3 regions of the Pseudomonas sp. LBUM1640 genome follow, and region 2 is predicted to be linked to each of the others. Evidence: predicted binding sites of a transcription regulator. Region 2 holds the regulator's gene; each other region holds the start of a gene.

Region 1 (7,673 bases), 650 kb from region 2:
TTGGCGCAACGAGCTCAAGGCTTCGGCCGACTCGGTGAACAATTCGCTGATGAACTGCCCATGGCTGCGCTGGCCGCTGATGGCCAGGAGCATCTCCGCCGCCGGGTTCATATACTCAAGACGCAGGTCGTCATTGAGCAATATGGTCGCGGTGGTCAGGTTGTCGAGTAGCAAACGGTGCAGTGCATCGCTGATGGTCATCAGGACCTCTTTTGGAGCAAGGCGCGGGCTTGAGGCACACGCTGATACAAGGAAAATGCAAAAACCAAACCAAGGCTCCGAAAAGAAGCGTTAAAGCCCTGAAATAAGGGTTTAAGGCTCGAAACTGTGGCGTTCTGCCAGCTTGCTCGGGAAGATTCGAACCAAAATGGGCTGTTCGAGTGGGAAGGGTGCGGCGTATCGCACCAATATAGTGCAGATTTGCGCAGTGTGTTCAGGAAGGTTTTTTAGGCGTGTTTTTTCGGTTGTTGAGGCAGGATTTGACGATTTCTTGCAGACCGCCACTGTTTTGAGGGAGGACAAATTCAGCGGTCAGCGGCGAATCACCTGGGATGGCTGAAGGTAATGTCATCGTGATGAGTTGATCGTGCCTTTTATTGGCGATCCACTCGCGCAGCTCTTGGCGATTGGCTGGCATGATGAATTTGAACAGCACGCCGTGCTGCTGAGTTGGCTCTGCGCTGTAGTAGCCGTTCACGCGGTAGGTTCGCGCTGGGAGGGCGCCGGTTGTGAGGCTGAGCGGCCCGGAGGACCGGGCGTCCGGGCCTTCATAAATGTTGGGGTTGAAGTGCAGTTCGTCCGTGTGGGTGAGCAGCGAGATCATGGGGCGTGAGGGGCCGCTGTAGCAGGCGACTTGCAGGATCGCAATGCTGGTTTTTTCTGCGTGAGTGGCTTTGCCATTGATTCTGGCGTTGATGATCGTACTTTCCGGATAAGGCGCCTCCACCGTCCAGGTCGGGTGTTCGGGGTCGCTGGTCGGTTGTGCTTCGGACGGTTGGCTGAGTGCTAGCGTCAGTGAGCACAGGAACTGGCAGGAGAGATTCATCGCGAAGTACGTCGGCGGGTGGCGGCTGGACGCTGCATCGTAGAGGCTTGATTCCACGGGATGTATCAGACATTTCTGCGGTGTAAAAAGAATGTGGGAAAGGGCCTTCAATGAAGTAGGCCCGTGCCTGTCACGGCGTATAGATGCACAGCTCGGCCGTGGCGCGGGTCATTGCGATTTGGGCCAGCGGGTCGTGAAGCGGTTCGTGCACGGCTTGGGCCAGCCATTGCGGGCACTGTGGGTTGCTGCGTTCGGGGCTGAAATCCGCCAATTGTTGCAGCAGGCGTTTTTGCAGTTGGTCCAGTTGGGGGCGAATCTTGCCGACCAGATCGGGGCGCGGGGTGTCGGGTGCCTTGCCTTTAAGCTGCCAGTCGGACAGCCGGGTGTATTGCACCAATTTGTTCGCTTCAATCTGGGCGCTGAAGAACTGCTCTGCGGCTTCAGGTGCCAGGTTGTAGCTGGAGGCCTGGGCCCTCACGCTGGCGATCACAGCCTGTTCCCTGGGGCGATCTTCCACGGCCTTGTGGCTGTCCCATTTGCTCAGCGCCACCTGGTCGGCGATGGCCAGGCGCTCGGCGATGCTGTCGAGCAGCGGCGCGAGAGTAGGCGGTGCGGCGCAGGCACTGGCGCTGACGAATAGCAGAGCGAATACAAGTCTATGTTTCAACGGTGATCTCCTTGTGGGAGCGGGCTTGCTCGCGAATACGGTTGTTCAGTCGATGCATCTGGTGCCTGATCCACCGCATTCGCGAGCAAGCCCGCTCCCACATGTTTGATTGGGTTTACAGAACTGAAGCTGCATCAGTCCAAGGCTACTTTAACCTCCCCGTTACGCGCGAAAACCCAGGCAAAAAAAAGACCTCCCGAGGGAGGTCTTTTTCGTCACGCCGCTCTTAAGACGCGGCGCTACCGGATCAGCAGCTGTAGTACAGCTCGTATTCCAGTGGGTGTACGAAGGTGCGCACTTTGATTTCTTCTTCGCTTTTCAGCTCGATGTAGGCATCGATGAAGTCGTCGCTGAATACGCCGCCCTTGGTCAGGAACGCACGGCCCTTGTCCAGCTCTTCCAGGGCTTCTTTCAGGCTGCCGCACACTTGTGGGATCTCTTTGGCCTCTTCAGGCGGCAGGTCGTACAAGTTTTTGTCGGCGGCGTCGCCAGGGTGGATCTTGTTCTGGATGCCGTCCAGGCCAGCCATTACCAGGGCAGCGAAGGCCAGGTATGGGTTGGCAGCCGGGTCCGGGAAGCGCGCTTCGATACGGCGAGCGCGAGGGCTGGACACGTAAGGAATACGGATCGAAGCGGAACGGTTACGGGCCGAGTAAGCCAGCATTACCGGTGCTTCGAAACCTGGGACCAGACGCTTGTAGGAGTTGGTCGACGGGTTGGTGAAGCCGTTCAGGGCCTTACCGTGCTTGATGATACCGCCGATGAAGTACAGGGCAGTGTCGGACAGGCCGGCATAACCTTCGCCAGCGAAGGTGTTCTTGCCATCTTTGGCGATGGACAGGTGAACGTGCATACCCGAACCGTTATCGCCATACAGCGGCTTAGGCATGAAGGTAGCGGTACGGCCGTAGGCATCAGCCACGTTGTGTACGCAGTACTTCAGGGTCTGAACTTCGTCAGCCTTGGCCACCAGGGTGTTGAACTTCACACCGATTTCGTTCTGGCCGGCAGTCGCCACTTCGTGGTGGTGAACTTCGATGACCAGGCCCATTTCTTCCATGGCGTTGCACATGGAGGTACGGATTTCGTGGTCGTGGTCGAACGGCGGAACTGGGAAGTAGCCACCTTTGACGCCTGGACGGTGGCCTTTGTTGCCGCCTTCGATGTCCTGGTCGGACATCCACGAACCTTGTTCGGAGAAGATCTTGAACATGGAGCCGGAGATGTCGGACTTGAACTTGACCGAATCAAAGATGAAGAATTCTGGCTCCGGGCCTACGAATACGGTGTCGCCGATACCGGTCGACTTCAGGTATTCCTCGGCACGCTTGGCGATCGCACGTGGGTCGCGGTCGTAGCCTTGCATGGTCGAAGGCTCGATCACGTCGCAGACGATGATCAGGGTTGGGTCTTCGGTGAACGGGTCGAGAACGGCAGTGCTGTCGTCCGGCATCAGGATCATGTCGGAAGCTTCGATGCCTTTCCAGCCAGCAATGGAGGAACCGTCGAACATTTTGCCTTCTTCGAAGAAAGCATCATCCAGCGCGTCGCGAGCCGGCATGGTCACGTGGTGCTGAGTACCTTTAGTGTCCGTGAAGCGCAGATCAATCCATTTAACGTCATGATCTTTGATGAGTTGAACCGACTTCGACATGGTGTCCTCCGGGTGGCTTCGGGCTGGGGTAGTGGAGTTAGCCCTTAGAATGTGGGTGATGCCGGCGCGAATACTCGACCAAGGCAACCTGCCTCACAAGAGAGCAAATTGCATGCCAGTGCGCCAACATGGCCTTTTTGCCTCAAAATGGCCCCTATAACGGTGCAATCCGCTGAAGCGGAATAAATAACGCACTGCAATGTAGCGTTAATTTGTGTAAATGACCCGTTTTGGTGCACGTTATGGGCAATGCATATTAACTGGTTAAACCTTGAGCGATTTCCGCTATAATCCGCGCCCCCCTTTTTCAGCAGGCCCGGCGCGCGCTGTTTCCATGAAATTAATCGTTAAAGTCTTCCCCGAGATCACCATCAAGAGCCGACCGGTACGGACGCGTTTCATCCGTCAGTTGGCCAAGAACATCCGTGCCGTGCTCCGTGACTTGGACCCGGCTGTGGTGGTGAACGGCGTGTGGGACAATCTCGAGCTGGAAACCCGTATTACCGACGCCAAAGCCTTGAAGGACATGACCGAGCGCCTGAGCTGCATGCCGGGCATCGCGCATTTCCTGCAGGTGGATGAGTACCCGCTGGGCGACTTCGATGACATCACCGAAAAGTGCAAACAGCACTACGGCAATGAGCTTGAAGGCAAGATCTTTTCGGTGCGCTGCAAGCGTGCCGGCAAGCACACTTTCAGCTCCATGGACGTCGAGAAATACGTCGGCAGCAAGCTGCGTCGCGAGTGCGGCGCAGCCGGAATCTCCCTGAAAGCACCGCAAATTGAAGTGCGCATGGAAATTCGCGACCAACGGTTGTTTGTGATTCACAGCCAGCACAACAGCATCGGCGGCTACCCGCTGGGCGCCCTGGAACAGACCCTGGTACTGATGTCCGGCGGTTTCGATTCCACGGTGGCCGCCTACCAGATCATGCGCCGCGGCCTGATGAGCCACTTCTGCTTCTTTAATCTGGGCGGGCGTGCACATGAATTGGGCGTGATGGAAGTCGCGCACTTTATCTGGAAGAAGTACGGCAGCTCCCAACGCGTGCTATTCGTAAGCGTGCCGTTTGAGGAAGTGCTCGGCGAAATTCTCGGCAAAGTCGATAACAGTCATATGGGCGTAGTATTGAAGCGTATGATGTTGCGCGCTGCGTCCAGAATCGCCGATCAGTTACAGATCGACGCGCTGGTGACCGGTGAAGCGATTTCCCAGGTATCCAGCCAGACGCTGCCGAACCTGTCGTTGATCGACTGCGTGACCGAGAAGCTGGTGCTGCGCCCGCTGATCGCCAGTCACAAGCAGGACATCATCGACCTGGCCGAAGAAATCGGCACGGCGGACTTCGCCAAGCACATGCCTGAATACTGTGGGGTCATTTCGGTGAACCCCAAGACCCACGCCAAGCGCAACCGCGTGGAGTACGAAGAACAACAGTTCGACATGGCGATTCTGGAGCGTGCGCTCGAGAACGCCAAAATGGTCCCGATCGATCGCGTAATCGACGAATTGGGCCAGGACGTGAAAATCGAAGAAGTCAGCGAAGCCCTGGCCGGCCAGATCGTCGTCGACATCCGTCACCCGGATGCCGCTGAAGATGAGCCGCTGGAAATCACTGGCATCGACGTGCAAACGCTGCCGTTCTATGCATTGAACGCGCGTTTCAAGGAACTGGATAACAGCCGTCAGTACCTGCTGTATTGCGACAAAGGCGTGATGAGTCGCCTGCATGCCCACCATTTGCTCAGTGAGGGGCATGCCAATGTGCGCGTTTATCGACCGAGCTAAGAGCCCGGGGCTGTTTGCCTGTGGCCTGCGTCACCGGCCCCCCGACTCTGCCGTCAAGCTGTAACGGCAAGGCCTGACTCTACTGTTAATCGCTGCCACGACCTGTCAGCACACCGAATCCTCTGATCGAGATACACAAGTGATCGAAAATCTACGTAACATCGCCATCATTGCTCACGTTGACCATGGTAAAACCACCCTGGTAGACAAACTCTTGCGTCAATCCGGCACCCTGGAGCGCAACGAGCTCAACGACGAGCGCGTGATGGACTCCAACGACCAGGAAAAAGAGCGCGGTATTACCATCCTGGCTAAAAACACCGCTATCAACTGGAACGGCTACCACATCAACATCGTGGACACCCCGGGCCACGCCGACTTCGGCGGCGAAGTTGAACGTGTAATGTCGATGGTTGACTCCGTTCTGCTGCTGGTTGATGCCCAAGACGGCCCAATGCCGCAAACCCGTTTCGTGACCAAGAAGGCGTTCGAAGCCGGCCTGCGTCCGATCGTGTGCATCAACAAGGTTGACCGTCCAGGCGCGCGTCCGGACTGGGTTCTGGACCAGATCTTCGACCTGTTCGACAACCTGGGTGCTACCGAAGAGCAACTTGATTTCCAAGTGATCTACGCCTCTGCACTGAACGGTATTGCCGGTCTGGAACACACCGCCATGGCGGAAGACATGACCCCGCTGTACCAGGCGATCGTTGACCACGTTCCACCTCCGAAGGTTGACCGTGAAGGCCCGTTCCAGATGCAAATCTCGGCACTGGACTACAACAGCTTCCTGGGTGTTATCGGCGTTGGCCGTATCGCTCGTGGTAGCGTCAAGCCGAACACCCCGGTTGTTGCTATCGGCGCCGACGGCAAGAAGCGTAACGGCCGTATCCTGAAGCTGATGGGTCACCACGGTCTGCACCGTATCGACGTTGAAGAAGCTTTCGCAGGCGACATCGTTTGCGTAAGCGGTATGGACTCGCTGTTCATCTCCGACACCCTGTGCCAGCCGGACACTGTCGAGGCGATGAAGCCTCTGACCGTTGACGAGCCAACCGTTTCCATGACCTTCCAGGTAAACGACTCGCCTTTCTGCGGTAAAGAAGGCAAGTTCGTGACTTCCCGTAACATCAAGGAACGTCTGGACAAAGAGCTGCTGTACAACGTTGCACTGCGCGTTGAAGAAGGCGACTCGGCTGACAAGTTCAAGGTTTCCGGCCGTGGTGAGCTGCACCTCTCGGTACTGATCGAAACCATGCGTCGCGAAGGCTTCGAAATGGGCGTTGGTCGTCCAGAAGTGATCATCCGTACTGTTGACGGCGTGAAGCAGGAACCGTTCGAAAACGTCACCATCGACACCCCTGAAGAATCCCAGGGCAAGGTCATGGAAGAGATGGGCCTGCGTAAGGGCGACCTGACCAACATGGTGCCGGATGGCAAAGGCCGTGTGCGTCTGGAATACAACATCCCTGCTCGTGGTCTGATCGGTTTCCGTAACCAGTTCCTGACCCTGACCAACGGTGCTGGCATCCTGACCTCGATCTTCGATCGCTACGACACCATGAAGTCCGGCGACATGTCCGGCCGTCAGAACGGTGTTCTGGTATCGGTAGAAACCGGTAAGGCGCTGACCTACTCCCTGGAAACTCTGCAGGCGCGTGGCAAGCTGTTCGTTGAACACGGTCAAGAGATCTACAACGGTCAGATCGTTGGTCTGAACAGCCGTGACAACGACATGGGCGTCAACCCAACCAAAGGCAAGAAGCTCGACAACATGCGTGCTTCGGGTAAAGACGAAACCATCGCTCTGGTTCCACCTGTTCGCTTCACCCTGGAACAGGCTCTGGAATTCATCCAGGACGACGAGCTGTGCGAAGTTACGCCTAAGTCGATCCGCCTGCGTAAGAAGATCCTGGACGAAGGCGAGCGCACCCGCGCTGCCAAGAAAGCCAAGAACTGAGTTAACTCAGGCTGAATGAAAAACGCCCCCGGTCGAAAGGCCGGGGGCGTTTTTTTATGTCTGATTATTCCCACGCTCCGCGTGGGAATGCAGCCCAGGACGCTCCGCGTCCGCACTTGCAGGCGGGACGCGGAGCGTCCCAAGAGGCGTTCCCACGCAGAGCGTGGGAACGATCATCAGAACTTGTCGAGGGTCTTGAACTTGGTCTCGCGCACCACTTCCTTCGGCTTGTACGCGCAATACCCCGGCCGCGGCCCGATTTTCGGGTGGTTGCGGCAGGTATCCGGGCGCTTGTCATAAATAGTGCAGAAGCGCGTCTTACGATCCAGGTACAGGCAATCGTTGTTGCTCATGCGCTGCAGGGTAAAAATCTCGGATTTGGAGTTGTAGCGCTCGACGATGCCTTCTTTCTGCAAACGCTTGGCGATGTTCTTCGGCGGGTCGCCGCGCTCGAACTCATCGACGATGCCAATGCGGATCAGGTCCTTGATCTTCACCTCAACCGGCAGCGTGCAGCAGCTGGACACGCAGCCACCGCACATGTGGGCGGAATATTTC
Region 2 (7,673 bases):
TGATCCAGCCCGGACTGATCGCGCAGTTCCGGCTTCCAATAAGGATTGGGCAGGCAGCGCACATCGAAGACCAGGTCGGCATCCACGGGCATACCGCGCTTGAAACCGAATGACTCGACGAGAAATGCCGTACCGGGCTCGGGTTGGTTCAGCAAACGCAGCTTGATGGCATCGCGCAACTGATACAGGTTCAGGCCGGTGGTGTTGATCTTGAGGTCGGCGAGATCAATGATCGGCCCTAACAGCGTGGTCTCGTCCTCGATGGCTTCGGCCAGCGAGCGGTGGGAACTGCTGAGGGGGTGGCGTCGGCGGGTCTCGGAGAAGCGCTTGAGCAGCGTTTCCTCGTCGGCATCCAGGTACAGCACGTCGCAATGAATATGCTTGGCACGTACTTCCTCGAGCAATTGCGGGAATCGCTCAAGGTGGCTGGGCAGGTTACGGGCATCGATCGAAACGGCAACCAGAGGTTGCGCCAGTTCCGTGTGGATCAGCGCGCGCTCCGCCAGTTCCGGCAGCAGGCCCGCGGGCAGGTTATCAATGCAATAGAAGCCGTTGTCCTCAAGAACGTTGAGGGCAGTACTTTTACCCGAGCCGGAGCGGCCGCTGACGATGATCAAACGCATGATTACTGCCCGTTTTGTTCATCCAGGACAACCTGATAGAGCGCCTCGTTGCTGCTGGCACTGCGCAGTTTGTCGCGTACTTCCTTGCGGTCGAGCATGCTGGCAATCTGCCGGAGCAGTTCCAGGTGCGCATCGGTGGCGGCTTGCGGGACCAGCAGAACGAACAGCAGGTCGACCGGCGCGCCGTCGATGGCGTCGAAATCGATTGGGGCGTCGAGGTGCAGCAGGGCACTCACTGGCGCTTCACAGCCTTGCAGGCGGCAGTGTGGAATCGCGATACCGTTGCCAAAACCGGTTGAACCAAGTTTTTCACGGGCGATAAGTGCCTCATACACAGCTTGCGTATCCAGTTCGGGCACTTCGCGGCCGATCAGGTTGGCAATTTGTTCGAGGGCGCGCTTTTTACTGCCGCCCGGCACGTTCACGAGGGAACGGCCGGGGGTCAGGATGGTTTCAAGTCGGATCATGGGTGGGGAGTGTTAGCGGCCTGTGCCCTGAAGAAGGCTCTGCTGCTTTTCCTTATGCTTTTTAAGTTGGCGGTCAAGCTTGTCAGTCAAGGCATCAATTGATGCATACATGTCTTCATGCTCGGCATTGGCGACTACTTCGCCGCCGGGAATCTGGAGGGTCGCCTCGATTTTCTGCTGGAGTTTGTCGACCTTCATGATCACTTGCACATTGGTGATCTTGTCAAAATGACCCTCAAGCCGCTTCAGCTTCTGCTCGACATATTCGCGCAATGGAGGGGTGACTTCTACATGGTGTCCACTGATGTTGACTTGCATACAGCTTCTCCTTCGTTGCCAGTGCATAAAGCGACGGGTAGGAATACCCGCCACTGGAACGCTATGGCCCGCCCGTCACATCAAACGCTTACGCTCGCTGGAAGGCGCGATCCCGAGGGACTCGCGGTACTTGGCGACGGTTCGACGGGCGACCTGAATGCCTTGTGCCTCCAGTAAACCAGCGATCTTACTGTCACTCAATGGCTTTTTCTGATTTTCCGCGGCAACCAGTTTTTTGATGATCGCGCGGATCGCCGTGGACGAGCATTCGCCGCCCTCGGAGGTGCTGACGTGGCTGGAGAAAAAGTATTTCAACTCATAAATACCCCGTGGGGTATGCATGAATTTTTGCGTGGTCACCCGCGAAATCGTCGATTCGTGCATGCCCACCGCTTCGGCGATGTCATGCAGCACCAGCGGTTTCATGGCCTCGTCGCCATATTCCAGGAAGCCGCGCTGGTGCTCGACGATCTGGGTAGCCACTTTCATCAGGGTTTCGTTGCGGCTTTGCAGGCTCTTGATGAACCAGCGCGCTTCCTGCAACTGGTTGCGCATGAAGGTGTTGTCGGCGCTGGTGTCGGCGCGGCGCACAAAGCCTGCGTATTGCGGGTTGACGCGCAGGCGTGGCACCGATTCCTGGTTCAGCTCCACCAGCCAGCGCTCATTGTCCTTGCGCACGATCACATCGGGCACGACATACTCGGCTTCGCTGGACTCGATCTGCGAGCCTGGGCGAGGGTTGAGGCTCTGTACCAGCTCGATGACCTGGCGCAGGTCATCTTCCTTGAGCTTCATGCGGCGCATCAACTGGCTGTAGTCGCGGCTGCCCAGCAGGTCGATGTAGTCGGTGACCAGGCGCTGGGCCTCGGCAAGCCAAGGGGTCTTGGCGGGCAGTTGACGCAGTTGCAGCTGCAGGCATTCGCTGAGGGTGCGGGCACCAATGCCGGCAGGCTCGAATTGTTGGATGCGGTGCAGGACGGCTTCGATTTCGTCCAGCTCAATGTCCAGCTCCGGGTCGAACGCCTCGAGAATTTCATCGAGGGTTTCGTCCAGGTAGCCCTGGTTATTGATGCAGTCGATCAGGGTGACGGCGATCAGGCGATCAGTGTCGGACATCGGTGCCAGGTTCAGCTGCCACAGCAAATGGCTCTGCAGGCTCTCGCCGGCGGACGTGCGGGTGGTGAAATCCCACTCGTCATCATCGTTGCTCGGCAGGCTGCTGGCGCTGGTCTGGTAGACGTCTTCCCACGCGGTGTCCACGGGAAGCTCGTTGGGAATGCGCTCGTTCCATTCGCCTTCCTCAAGGTTGTCCACCGTAGGGGCGGTTTCCTGATAGGAGGGTTCCTGCACGTCGGCGTTGGGTTTTTGCTCGATGTTGTCGGCCAGCGGGTCTGCATTATCGAAGTCGTCGCCTTCTTCCTGGCGTTCGAGCATCGGATTGGACTCCAGGGCCTCCTGGATTTCCTGTTGCAGGTCCAGGGTCGACAATTGGAGCAGGCGGATGGCCTGTTGCAGCTGCGGTGTCATCGTCAGCTGCTGGCCCATTCTCAGGACTAGCGATGGTTTCATGGCAGGGGCTTAACACCTTATTCGCCGGCGCAATGCGCCATCCACGACAGGGCGCGTGAGCGCCAAACATAAGCAAATTATATGCCTGATATCGGGGGCTTTGCCTAGAGCGCGGTAACAATAAAAAAATGGAGGTTTTTATTGACTCCCGCGCGCCTTGGCGAATGGCCAGACACCACAGTGCTTACAGGCGGAACTCGTGGCCCAGGTACACTTCCTTGACCAGTTCGTTAGCCAGGATGGTGGCGGAGTCGCCTTCGGCGATCAGCTGGCCATCGTTGACGATATAAGCTGTTTCACAGATATCGAGGGTCTCACGGACGTTGTGGTCGGTGATCAGCACGCCGATACCCTTGGCCTTGAGGTGATGGATGATCTGCTTGATGTCGCCAACCGAGATCGGGTCGACGCCGGCAAACGGTTCGTCCAGCAGGATGAATTTCGGTGCAGTGGCCAGGGCGCGGGCGATTTCGACGCGACGACGCTCACCACCGGACAAACTCATGCCCAGGTTGTCACGAATGTGGTTGATGTGGAATTCCTGCAGCAGGCTTTCCAGCTCCTTGCGACGGCCGTCACGGTCGAGTTCCTTGCGGGTCTCGAGGATCGCCATGATGTTATCGGCAACCGACAGTTTGCGGAAGATCGACGCTTCCTGGGGAAGATAGCCGATACCGGCGCGTGCACGACCGTGCATCGGCTGGTGGCTGACGTCCAGGTCGTCGATCAGTACGCGCCCTTGATCCGCCTGAACCAGGCCGACGATCATATAGAAGCATGTGGTCTTGCCGGCACCGTTCGGGCCAAGCAAGCCGACGATCTGGCCGCTGTCGATCGACAGGCTCACGTCGCGTACGACCTGACGGCTTTTATAGGCCTTGGCCAAATGCTGGGCTTTCAGGGTTGCCATTAGTTCGCCTTCTTCGCGTCGGGTTTCGGCGCCGGCTTGGTCGCGTCAGCTTTCTGCTTAGGCTGGATAACCATGTCGATACGCGGGCGAGCGGTGGAGACCTTGGTGCCATTGGCGCGGCCGGCCTGGGCGATCTGTTTCACGGTGTCATAGGTGATTTTTTCACCTTCCGTGGTGTTGCCATCGGTGCTGACCACTTTGGCCTGATCGATCAGGACAATGCGGTTCTGCTGGGCGTGGTACTGGATGGTCTTGCCGTAGCCTTTCATCGGGGCAGTATCGGCAGGCGCCTGCTTCTGTTCGAAATAGGCCAGGTTGCCCACCGAAGTCACCACGTCAATGTCACCGGCCGGGGTGCGCGTGAGCGTCACCGTATTGCCGGTGATTTTCATCGAACCTTGGGTGATGATCACGGCGCCGGTGTAGGTGGCTACACCTTGCTTGTCATCCAGCTGCGCATCGTCAGCCTGAATGTGGATCGGTTGCTGGCTATCGTTCGGCAGAGCCCAGGCGCTCACGCTTCCCAGTGCTGCGCCCAGACCGAGCAAAATAGGGAGGGTTTTAACGAGCCTCATACTGTCCTCTTACGTTCGATAGCAGGTGTATCCTGCTTTCTTTCAAATACGCTTTCATTCCCTTGCCAGTCGATACACCGCCAGCGCCGTCGATTCTAACGTCTTGCTCGGTCTGCGCATATTGCTGTTGTGGGAAAACGGTCATGCGACTGCTGGTAATGATGGTGTCGCGGTTCTTGTCGTCAGTGCGCGCAACGCGCACCGAGTCGATCAGTTCCACCTGAGTGCCGCCCTTGTTCACCTCACCGCGCTTGCTGGTGACATGCCATGGGAACTCGGTGCCCCGGTAGAGGTTCAGGTCGGGATTGGTCAGCAGGCTGACATCCGTGGCCTTGAGGTTCTCGACTTTGTCAGCGGTCATTTCGTACTGAACCTTGCCATCGGGCAGGAACTGTATGGTGTGAGCGTTGATGGCGTAATAGGCGATAGCGCTTTCATCGACAGCCGCTACAGGCTTGTCTAGGAAGCGCTCCGGGCTGATATTCCAGTAGCCCACCGCCAGGAACAGCGCGGCGATCACTGCGAATAGCAGGAAGTTGCGAATCTTTTTGCTCAGCATAAAAAGCTCTATAGGTAGGCGGCGTGGGCCGCTTCAAGGCTGCCTTGGGCGCGCAGGATCAACTCGCAGAACTCGCGGGCAGCACCTTCACCGCCACGTGCGGTAGTAATGCCGTGGGCGTGTTCACGAACAAACGCCGCGGCATTCGCGACGGCCATGCCCAGGCCCACCCGGCGAATCACCGGCAGGTCAGGCAGATCGTCACCCAGGTAGGCGACTTGCTCATAGCTTAGGTTGAGTTGGCCAAGAAGCTCGTCCAGAACCACCAGTTTATCCTCACGGCCCTGATACAGGTGAGGAATCCCCAGGTTTTGTGCGCGGCGTTCCACTACCGGTGTTTTTCGACCACTGATAATCGCCGTTTGCACGCCCGCGGCCATCAGCATCTTGATGCCTTGGCCGTCGAGCGTGTTGAACGTCTTGAATTCGCTGCCGTCTTCGAGAAAGTACAGGCGGCCATCGGTCAGCACGCCATCGACGTCGAAAATCGCCAGCTTGATGTTTTTACCGCGTTGCAACAGGTCGCTGGACATTTACATCACTCCCGCACGCAGCAAGTCGTGCATGTTCAGGGCGCCAATCGGGCGGTCGTCGCTATTGACCACCACCAGCGCGCCGATCTTGTGGTCTTCCATGATCTTCAATGCTTCGGCTGCAAGCATTTCGGGGCGGGCGGTCTTGCCGTGTGGCGTCATTACCGCGTCAATAGTTGCGGTGTGGATATCGATGGTGCGGTCCAGGGTGCGGCGCAGGTCACCGTCGGTGAACACCCCGGCCAGTCGCCCGTCGGCTTCCAGGATCACGGTCATGCCCAGGCCCTTGCGGGTCATTTCCATCAGCGCGTCCTTCAGCAAGGTGCCGCGCTGCACGTGGGGCAACTCATCGCCCGAGTGCATGACATTTTCGACTTTCAGCAGCAGGCGACGGCCGAGGGCACCGCCTGGGTGGGAAAACGCAAAGTCTTCAGCGGTAAAACCGCGGGCTTCCAGCAGTGCCACGGCCAGCGCGTCGCCCATGACCAAAGCGGCGGTAGTGGAGGAGGTCGGTGCCAGGTTCAGCGGGCAGGCTTCATGGGCTACATGCACATTCAGATTAACTTCGGCGGCCTTGGCCAGCGTGGATTCCGGGTTGCCGGTGACGCTGATCATCTTGATGCCCAGGCGCTTGATCAGCGGCAGCAACGTCACGATTTCATTGGTGGTGCCGGAGTTCGACAGCGCCAGAATGATGTCGTCCTTGGTGATCATGCCCATGTCGCCATGGCTGGCTTCGGCCGGGTGCACAAAAAAAGCCGTGGTGCCGGTGCTCGCCAGGGTGGCGGCGATCTTGTTGCCGACGTGGCCGGATTTGCCCATGCCCACCACGACAACGCGGCCCTTGCTGGCCAGAATCATCTCGCAGGCGCGTACGAAATCCGCGTCGATATGGGCCAGTAAACCTTCTACGGCTTCAAGCTCGAGGCGAATGGTGCGTTGTGCGGATTGAATAAGGTCGCTGGATTGGCTCATGTCTGAAATCGTATAGCCTGACGAAAAGTCGGCGATTATAGCGGTAATGATCAATTCCCTCACGCAAGTTCGTCAGGCTTTATTCTGCAGTTGCCTGAGATTCGTCCCCAGCAGCGATTTTTCCCTGTCCCAAATCTGAACGAGCGCGGTTCCGGCCTTGGGGGCGCTGTACCAGCAGTGATATAGTTCGCCGCCAGTTCGGTCCGCCCAACCCATGTTGCTAATTATTGCGCATCTGTCGCAAACGAAAGTCGCAAGCGTGGTGTCTGAGTGAAAGGCTGCATCCCAAGGAGATTAGATGAGTGCCGATAACGCCTACGCGGTCGAGCTGAAGGGCCTTACCTTCAAGCGCGGGACGCGCAGCATCTTCAATAACGTCGATATTCGCATTCCCCGCGGCAAGGTCACGGGCATCATGGGGCCTTCCGGTTGCGGCAAGACCACCCTGTTGCGCCTGATGGGCATGCAATTGCGGCCTAGTGCCGGCGAAGTTTGGGTCAATGGCCAGAACCTGCCGACGCTGTCGCGCAGCGATCTGTTCGATGCGCGCAAGCATATGGGCGTGCTGTTCCAGAGCGGCGCGCTGTTCACCGACCTCGATGTTTTCGAAAACGTGGCGTTTCCGCTGCGGGTGCATACGCAGCTGTCTGATGAGATGATTCGTGACATCGTGTTGCTGAAACTGCAGGCCGTCGGCCTTCGCGGTGCCATCGACCTGATGCCCGACGAGTTGTCCGGCGGCATGAAGCGCCGTGTCGCCCTGGCGCGGGCCATCGCCCTCGATCCGCAGATCCTCATGTATGACGAGCCCTTCGTAGGCCAGGACCCGATCGCCATGGGCGTATTGGTGCGCCTGATCCGCCTGCTCAACGATGCGCTGGGGATCACCAGTATCGTGGTGTCCCATGACCTGGCCGAAACCGCGAGCATTGCCGACTACCTCTATGTAGTAGGCGATGGACAGGTACTGGGGCAGGGCACACCTGAAGAACTGATGAATGCTGATAACCCGCGTATTCGCCAATTCATGACCGGCGATCCCGATGGCCCGGTGCCTTTTCATTTTCCGGCAGCGGACTACCGCGCAGATCTTCTGGGGAAGCGCTGATGCGCAAGACATCTTTACTCGAGAAGGTTCGCCTTT
Region 3 (7,673 bases), 3.0 Mb from region 2:
CGGGCCACAGTGGCGCTCAAAGGTACGTCGACGTCGAGCAGGTCTTCGCGCAGGGCCTTGACCCAGCGCTCGTCCTGGTCGTCCAGGTCGGACTGGAAACCGGCGTCGAGCATCTCGCGCACCGGTTCGATCATCGAGTACGGCATGGTCACGTGCAGGTCGCCGCCACCGCCATCGAGTTCGATGTGGAAGGTGGAGACCACAATGGCTTCGCTGGGGCCGACGATGTTGGCCATGGCCGGGTTCACTTCCGAGTTGATGTACTCGAAATTGACTTCCATGATCGCCTGCCAGGCTTCCTTCAAGTCGATGAAGGCCTGCTCCAGCACCATGCGCACCACGCGCAACTCGGTGGGGGTGAATTCACGCCCTTCGATCTTGGCGTGACGGCCGTCGCCGCCGAAGAAGTTGTCCACCAGCTTAAACACCAATTTGGCGTCGAGGATGAACAGCGCGGTGCCGCGCAGCGGCTTGATCTTGACCAGGTTGAGGCTGGTGGGCACGTACAGCGAGTGCACGTACTCGCCGAACTTCATCACCTGCACGCCGCCCACCGCCACGTCCGCCGAACGGCGCAGCATGTTGAACATGCTGATACGGGTGTAGCGGGCGAAACGCTCGTTGATCATCTCCAGCGTCGGCATGCGTCCACGGACGATGCGATCCTGGCTGGTCAGGTCATAACTTTTGACGCTACCGGGTTCGGCAGCCATTTCGGTCTGTACCAGACCATCGTCGACGCCATGCAACAGCGCGTCGATTTCATCCTGGGACAGCAGGTCTTGCACGGCCATGTCGTGATCCTACTGCAATACGAAGTTAGTGAAGAGCGCCTGCTCGACCACGACTTTGCCGAGTTCTTTCTGGGCCACTTCCTGCACGCTGGCAGTGACCTTCTGACGCAGCATTTCCTGGCCGACCGGGGTTGCCAAGCTGTCGAAGCTTTGCCCGGAGAACAGCATCACCAGGTTGTTGCGGATCACCGGCATGTGCACTTTGAGCGCATCCAGGTCCGCCTGGTTACGCGCCAGCAAGGTGATGCTCACCTGCAAGTAGCGCTGACGGCCGTTCTGATTGAAGTTGGCAACAAAGGCCGGCAGCATCGGTTCGAAGATTGCCGGTTGCTTGACGTTACTGGCGGTTTCGGCGGCGGGCGCCGGTTTGCTAGCACTGCTGTGCATGATGTACCAGGTGCCGCCAATCGAGGCGCCAATGGCCAGGAGCAGGCCCAGCACGATCAACAGGATAAGCTTGAGCTTGCCTTTGCCTGCGGGGGGAGTTGCTGCGTCGTCGCTCTTCGCCATGCCAATAATCCGTCACTATTCTGGGATTCATAGATCTACGGAAAGGCAAGAGCAAGTGTTATGCCAGAGTTGTCTGCTGATGGGGGATGGATGAAACACCACAGTTCAATGTGGGAGCGGCGGTGCGACGATTCGACTTGCTCGCGAATGCGGTGGGTCAGTCGATGAATCTTTTGACTGACACTGCGCTTTCGCGAGCAAGTCGAATCGTCGCACCGCCGCTCCCACATTTAGACCTGTGTTGGGCTCAGATCAGGCGTAGTAATCGACGGCACTGGAGCCAACTATCGTCTGGGTCACCGGCGCGACCGCCGCTGCCACTTCAGCGTGATCACCGGCATCACCGCCATCGCCGCGACCACCGCTGCCACTCACGCCACGTGCCTGGTTCTGTTGCTGTTGTTCCTGGCCCTGCCCTTGCCAGCCGCGGGACTGGTCGGAGACGTTAACGTCGACCTGCCCCATGCCCTGCTGGGCAAACATTTCGCGCAATCGGCCGGACTGGGTTTCCAACGCTTCACGTACCACCGCGTGACCACTCATGAAGGTGACCTGAGCTTGTTGGTCCGCCGTCATGTTGACCTTGATATCCAGACGCCCAAGCTCGGCCGGCTGCAACTGAATCTCTGCCGACTTGAGGTTGGCGCTGGACAGGTACATCACGCGGTTGACCACTTCCTCGGTCCAGCCACTCTGGTGCATGGCCAACGGCGCATTCGCGACCGGTGGCAACGCATTCGCGGTCTTCGGCGTGGCGGCCTGGGTCAGGGCGGCCAGGCGGTTGGCGAAGTCATCGACGCGGGTGTCGCTGCTGGCGTCTTTCAGATCTTTGAGGCCGCCTTCGATCAAGCCGCTGAAGGCTTTGTCGCCGCCCTGGTCAGTGCTGTCTTTGGTGGCTTGCTGGTCGACCATATTGGCCAGGCCGGCGGCAAAATTCTGCGCGGCGGTGGGCTGGTCCTGGGTCGGCGCCGGTGCGGCCTTCTGCGACGTCTGGCTGCTGGCTGAGACGTGACCGCCCTGCTCCATGGCCAGGCGCACGGCCGGCATCGAATCCAGTGGGTCGGCTGCCGGGTCGAACGACGGTTGCTTGGCATCCTCTGTCGCGGCGACGGGTGCTGCGGCGACCGGCAGGGCCTTGTCGCCCTTGGTCGCGGCTACCGGGGCCGGGGTTTCTACGGGCACGGGAACGGCAACCGGTGTGACGGTGGCAATCAAGGCCGGGTCGACGACCGGGTCAACGGGGGGTTCCTGCACCAGGGACGGGTCAGTGGGTTTGTCGTCGTCACTGCTGGCGCTGTCGTCGGAGGTGGCAGGCGGCTTGGCAGGCAAGGAATTGCCGCTATCGGCAACCGCTGGCGTGCTGGCGGCAGGCTTGTCGTTGCTGGCCGCAGGTTTGGCGCTGGTGTCGGAAGGCTTGTTATTCGCGGGTTTAGCCGGGGTGTCGTCGGTCTTTACCGTGGGTTTCGAGCCTTGGTTGGCAAACACTTGAGCGAAGCCCTGGCCCTTGTCACGCGGGTCCGCAGCCGCTACCGCAGGGGTGGCGGCAGGCGCTTGAGGCTTGGCCGCGGGGGCAGCCTGAAGGAGCGAATTCGGGGCGACTGGCATAGGTAAAGGTCTCCACTGCATTGGGGATCGGGGATGCAGTCATGGAGGTAGAGCAAGAGTTGGGCCAGGTTTATGGTTTTGTGTGTATATCCGTTATTTGCGTAACGGCTGAGATGGGTTCCGCTCTTACAGCGGGTCACTTTTGAAAAGAGCCCAAAAGTAACCAAAAGGCTCTTGCCCCACCACTCGGCACCTCGCCTAGGCTCGGTGTGCCCTCACGCAGGCTTTGGAGCGGGGGCCGCCGCGATGGGCCATCCATGGCCCAGCGCGGCTAAACCGGCGTCCTGCCGGTTTACCCCCGCTCCAAAGCCTGCGTGAGGCCAGCGTGGTTTAACGGGGCGCCTAAGATCAAAATCAAGATCAAGATCTACAGCACGGCGGCCTAATAGCCGACCTGAGTGGTTGAATCAAAAGCAAAGCCAAGGCGGCCTGGCAGCCGACCTGCTCTTGGAAGCTGAACTGGGTTAAATGTGGGAGGGGCTTGCCCGAATGCGGTGTTTCAGTCAGTTTATTTGTAACTGACACACCGCATTCGCGAGCAAGCCCGCTCCCACATTTTGAGCTCAGTACATCAGGTAGATGTGTGTACTCGGTCAAAGGTGGGAGCTGGCTTGCCTGCGATGGCATCAGCTAGGTATGCCTGATGTACCGAGGTGTCTGCATCGCAGGCAAGCCAGCTCCCACAGAAAAGCAGCCCTGCTTTTGATCTGTTCTTGCTGTGCTTTTGCCCTGCTTTTGCTTCAACCACTCAGGTCGGCTACTAGGCCGCCGTGCTGTAGATTTTGATCTTGATCTGACAGGCCCCGTTAACCACGATGGCCGAACGCAGGCTTGAATCCGTGGGTAACCCGGCAGGACGCCGGGTTAGCCGCGCTGGGCCAGGGATGGCCCATCGCGGCGGCCCACGGATTCAAGCCGGAGTGAGGGCATGCCGAGCCTAGGCGAGGCACCGAGTGGTGGGGCAAAGACCTTTTGGTTACTTTTGGCTGGGCCGGCATTCCGGGCGTTTGCCAAAAGTGACCCGCTGTAAGAGCGGAACCCTAAGCGGCCGTTACCGCAGAAATGGATATGTACTCAACCTACCTAAAGCTGAAACCGCTCCCGCTCCGACTCATACATCGGCCGAACCAAAGCAAACTCATGATCAATCTGATCAACCAAGGCGCCCAAGTCCGCCGTAGACTCAACAGACTCCGCTTCCAGCCGCTGACACAACTGCGCCAACCGCACCGCCCCAAGGTTCCCACTGCTACCTTTAAAGCTATGCGCAATCCGCCCCAACGCCTTGGCATCATCGCGCGCCTTGCGCAACGCCTCGACGCGCTTCTGCGAATCGTCCAGAAAGGTATCGAGCAGCTTGGGATACTCGCCCTCCATAACCTCCTGCAAACCCGACAACACATCAGGGTCCATATGAATCTCAGCCACTTGCTCGCTCCTTGATCAAGAATCGGCGGATTATGCCAGAGCCCCCCAGCAAAACTCCACGCACACACTACGCCCGCCATCCGACCAGCGTACATCGCTGCTCAGTTGGCGCACCAGGCTCAAGCCCCGGCCAGACAGACGGTCGACATCCAGAGGCCGAGCCAGCACCTGTTCCACGTCAAACCCAGGGCCGCTGTCTTCAATACGCAACGTCATTTTACCGCCGGTGCCCGTCGGCACCACCTGCACATGCACACGCACATAACCGCTGTTCAATTGCCCCAGCCGCTCATTGCGCTGGCGATAATAGTCGGCAAACCCCAGGGCATCGCGCTTGAGCCGCGAATCCAAGCCCAGCACCCCATGCTCCAACGCATTGGAATACAACTCAGCCATCACGCTGTAAAGCGCCCCGCTCTGCGCGCGCAGGCCGTGTATCTCCAGCAGCAGTTGCAACAGGTACGGCAACGGGTTGTAACTTTTGAGCGTCTGCGCGCGAAATTCAAAACTCACCGACCAGTCCAGCGGGCACGACTGCCCGCTGTCGGCGTACATCGGCTCGGCCGCACGCAACGGCTGGCCGGCCAGCAAAGTGATCTCGACCATGCTGACGTCATCCCGCGCCTGGCCACGAAACGCCGCCAGGGCCTGCTCAATATCTTCGAACAGGCGGTCAGGCTCGCAGTTGGCCGCAAACACCTGCTGCAAGCGCTCGGCGCCGAACAGCTGGTCATTGGCGTCGGCAGTGTCCAACACGCCATCAGAGAGCAAAAACACGCGATCGCCCAAGGCCATGGGCCAGACTTCGGTGCTGTCATCAAACGTTTCGGCCGAGCGCACGCCTAACGGCAAGTGCCGCGACACCAACGGCGTACGCTTGCCCGTGGCGACTTCATGCACATAGCCTTCGGGCATGCCGCCGTTCCACACCTCCACCACGCGCCGCTGGGCACTCAGGCACATCAGCGTGGCGCAGCAAAACATGTCCACCGGCAGGATGCGCTTGAGCTTGGCGTTCATCTCACGCAGGGTCTGCGCCAGGCCGTAGCCCTTGGCGGTCATGCCGTAGAACACTTCTGCCAGCGGCATGGCACCCACGGCGGCCGGCAGCCCGTGCCCGGTGAAGTCGCCAAGCAGCACGTGCATGTCACCCGAGGGCGTGTATGCCGCCAGCAGCAAGTCGCCGTTGAACAACGCATAGGGCGATTGCAGGTAGCGAATGTTCGGCGCCGCGTTGATACAGCCCGAATGCGCCACCTTGTCGAACACCGCCTTGGCGGCCCGCTGCTCATGCAGCAAATAGTTGTGGTGCTTGGCGATCAAGTCACGCTGCTGCAAGACCGTGGCCTGCAGGCGACGCAGGCGGTCCATGGCGTTGATCTTCGCCGCCAGGATCAGTGGGTTGTAGGGCTTGGGCAGGAAGTCATCGCCACCGGCGTCCAGGCATTGGGCCAGGGCTTCGCTCTCGCGCAGCGAAGTGAGGAAGATGATCGGCACCAGTGCTTCGCCCGCCAACTGCTTGATCTGGCGCGCGGCTTCAAAGCCGTCCATCACTGGCATCAACGCGTCCATCAACACCAGCTGTGGGCGCTCGCGGGTGAACACCTCAACGGCTTGCGCGCCGTTCTTGGCGGTGAGTACCTGATGGCCCTGGCGGCGGATAATCGTCGACAGCAACAGCAAATCGGCGGCGCTGTCTTCGGCGATCAGGATCGTCAGCGGTTCAAGGACGGGGGCCAGGTTGCTCAACTGATGTCGAACAGTTTGTCGAAGTTGGAGATGGCGAGGATCTTGCGCACATCGGAATTACTGTTGATCACCTGCACCTCGGCATTATCGCCACCGGCATGGTCACGCAACAGCAGGAGCATGCCCAGGGCCGAACTGTCCATGTAGGTGGCTTCCTTCAAGTCCACCACGTAGACCTCGGGCACCTTGTAGAACTTTTCGTAGGCCTCACGAAAAGCCTGGTGACTGCCGAAATCGAACCGCCCCTTGACCGTGATCATTGCTTTTTTCCCATCCAGGGAGACTTCTGAGACGACTGACATATGACTGCATCCTTGTCATTGGCTATGTGCAACAAGGTTTAGCAGGTGAACCGGATCTGGGCAACACAGCGAATCAAATGTGGTAGCTGGTTTGTTTGCGATGAGCGTAGACATCGATACGTCATTTTCACAGATTGAGTGTTGTGGTTGTCTTGGGGGGCGCTGGGTACATATCCGTTGTTTGGGTGATGGCGGGCATTGGTTCCGCCCTTACGGCGGGTTACTTTTGGAAAAGAGCCCCAAAAGTAACCAAAAGGGCTCTTGCCCCACCACTCGGCACCTCGCCTAGGCTCGGTGTGCCCTCACGCAGGCCAGCGTGGTTTAACAGGGCGCCTAAGATCAAAATCAAGATCAAAAGCAAGAGCACGGCGGCCTAGTAGCCGACCTGAGTGGTTAGATCAAAAGCGAAAGCAGAGGCGGCCTGGCAGCCGACCTGATCTTGGAAGCTGAACTGGGTTAAATGTGGGAGGGGCGGTGCGACGGTTCGACTTGCTCCCGATGGCGGTGTGTCAGTTGATGCACCTGGTGAATGGCCCACCGCATTCGCGAGCAAGCCCGCTCCCACATTTTGAGCTCAGTACATCAGGTAGATGTGTGTACTCGGTCAATGTGGGAGCTGGCTTGTCGGACCGCCGAACCGCTGCGATGGCATCAGCTGGGTATGCCTGATGTACCGAGGTGTCTGCATCGCAGGCAAGCCAGCTCCCACAGAAAAGCAGCTCTGCTTTTGCCCTGTTTTTGCCCTGTTTTTGCCCTGCTTTTGCTTCAACCACTCAGGTCGGCTACTAGGCCGCCGTGCTGTAGATTTTGATCTTGATCTGACAGGCCCCGTTAACCACGCTGGCCGAACGCAGGCTTGAATCCGTGGGTAACCCGGCAGGACGCCGGGTTAGCCGCGCTGGGCCAAGGATGGCCCATCGCGGCGGCCCACGGATTCAAGCCGGAGTGAGGGCATGCCGAGCCTTAGCGAGGCACCGAGTGGTGGGGCAAAGACCTTTTGGTTACTTTTGGGGCGTTTGCCAAAAGTGACCCGCTGTAAGAGCGGAACCATACGAAGCCGTTACCGCAGCAACGGATATGTACTCAATCTACCCAAACCGAGGTGATGCCATCACAGGCAACCCAGCTCCCACAGTTAGTACTGTGATTGACGGGGAAGGCGCTGTGACAGTTCGTCGAGCAGCTTCTGCTCGCGCTTGTCTTCAAGCGCCCGCGCTTCGTCGATATAGCGCTGCACCAGCTTGCGCAAACCTTCGACCCGGGCGAACGCCGCTTGCCAGGCCTC

The links. The regulator sigma-54, encoded in region 2, starts transcription at its own class of promoters, with help from an activator protein. The targets are predictions, from matches to a motif close to ANTGGCATNNANNTTGCTNT.
Region 1: a site for sigma-54 is predicted at 3,467-3,486, ahead of glnA (glutamate--ammonia ligase). Genes of this name have one in related genera too.
Region 3: a site for sigma-54 is predicted at 2,959-2,978, ahead of ACA065_RS21785 (flagellar hook-length control protein FliK). Genes of this name have one in related genera too.

The regions. Positions count from the first base shown of each region.
Region 1 covers NZ_CP166816.1:391,263-398,935, forward strand. Annotated here, with positions in the region: gene glnL (nitrogen regulation protein NR(II)) at 1-201, opposite strand, end outside; gene ACA065_RS01720 (hypothetical protein) at 434-1,156, opposite strand; gene ACA065_RS01725 (chorismate mutase) at 1,176-1,712, opposite strand; gene glnA (glutamate--ammonia ligase) at 1,960-3,366, opposite strand; gene thiI (tRNA uracil 4-sulfurtransferase ThiI) at 3,701-5,155, shown strand; gene typA (translational GTPase TypA) at 5,295-7,115, shown strand; gene ACA065_RS01745 (YkgJ family cysteine cluster protein) at 7,292-7,673, opposite strand, start outside.
Region 2 covers NZ_CP166816.1:1,039,902-1,047,574, forward strand. Annotated here, with positions in the region: gene rapZ (RNase adapter RapZ) at 1-623, opposite strand, end outside; gene ptsN (PTS IIA-like nitrogen regulatory protein PtsN) at 626-1,090, opposite strand; gene hpf (ribosome hibernation-promoting factor, HPF/YfiA family) at 1,103-1,408, opposite strand; gene ACA065_RS04605 (RNA polymerase factor sigma-54) at 1,484-2,977, opposite strand; gene lptB (LPS export ABC transporter ATP-binding protein) at 3,162-3,887, opposite strand; gene lptA (lipopolysaccharide transport periplasmic protein LptA) at 3,887-4,462, opposite strand; gene lptC (LPS export ABC transporter periplasmic protein LptC) at 4,449-5,021, opposite strand; gene ACA065_RS04625 (KdsC family phosphatase) at 5,030-5,554, opposite strand; gene ACA065_RS04630 (KpsF/GutQ family sugar-phosphate isomerase) at 5,555-6,529, opposite strand; gene ACA065_RS04635 (ATP-binding cassette domain-containing protein) at 6,828-7,637, shown strand; gene mlaE (lipid asymmetry maintenance ABC transporter permease subunit MlaE) at 7,637-7,673, shown strand, end outside.
Region 3 covers NZ_CP166816.1:4,960,821-4,968,493, forward strand. Annotated here, with positions in the region: gene fliM (flagellar motor switch protein FliM) at 1-794, opposite strand, end outside; gene fliL (flagellar basal body-associated protein FliL) at 804-1,304, opposite strand; gene ACA065_RS21785 (flagellar hook-length control protein FliK) at 1,557-2,909, opposite strand; gene ACA065_RS21790 (Hpt domain-containing protein) at 3,993-4,337, opposite strand; gene ACA065_RS21795 (SpoIIE family protein phosphatase) at 4,368-6,086, opposite strand; gene ACA065_RS21800 (STAS domain-containing protein) at 6,083-6,388, opposite strand; gene fliJ (flagellar export protein FliJ) at 7,524-7,673, opposite strand, start outside.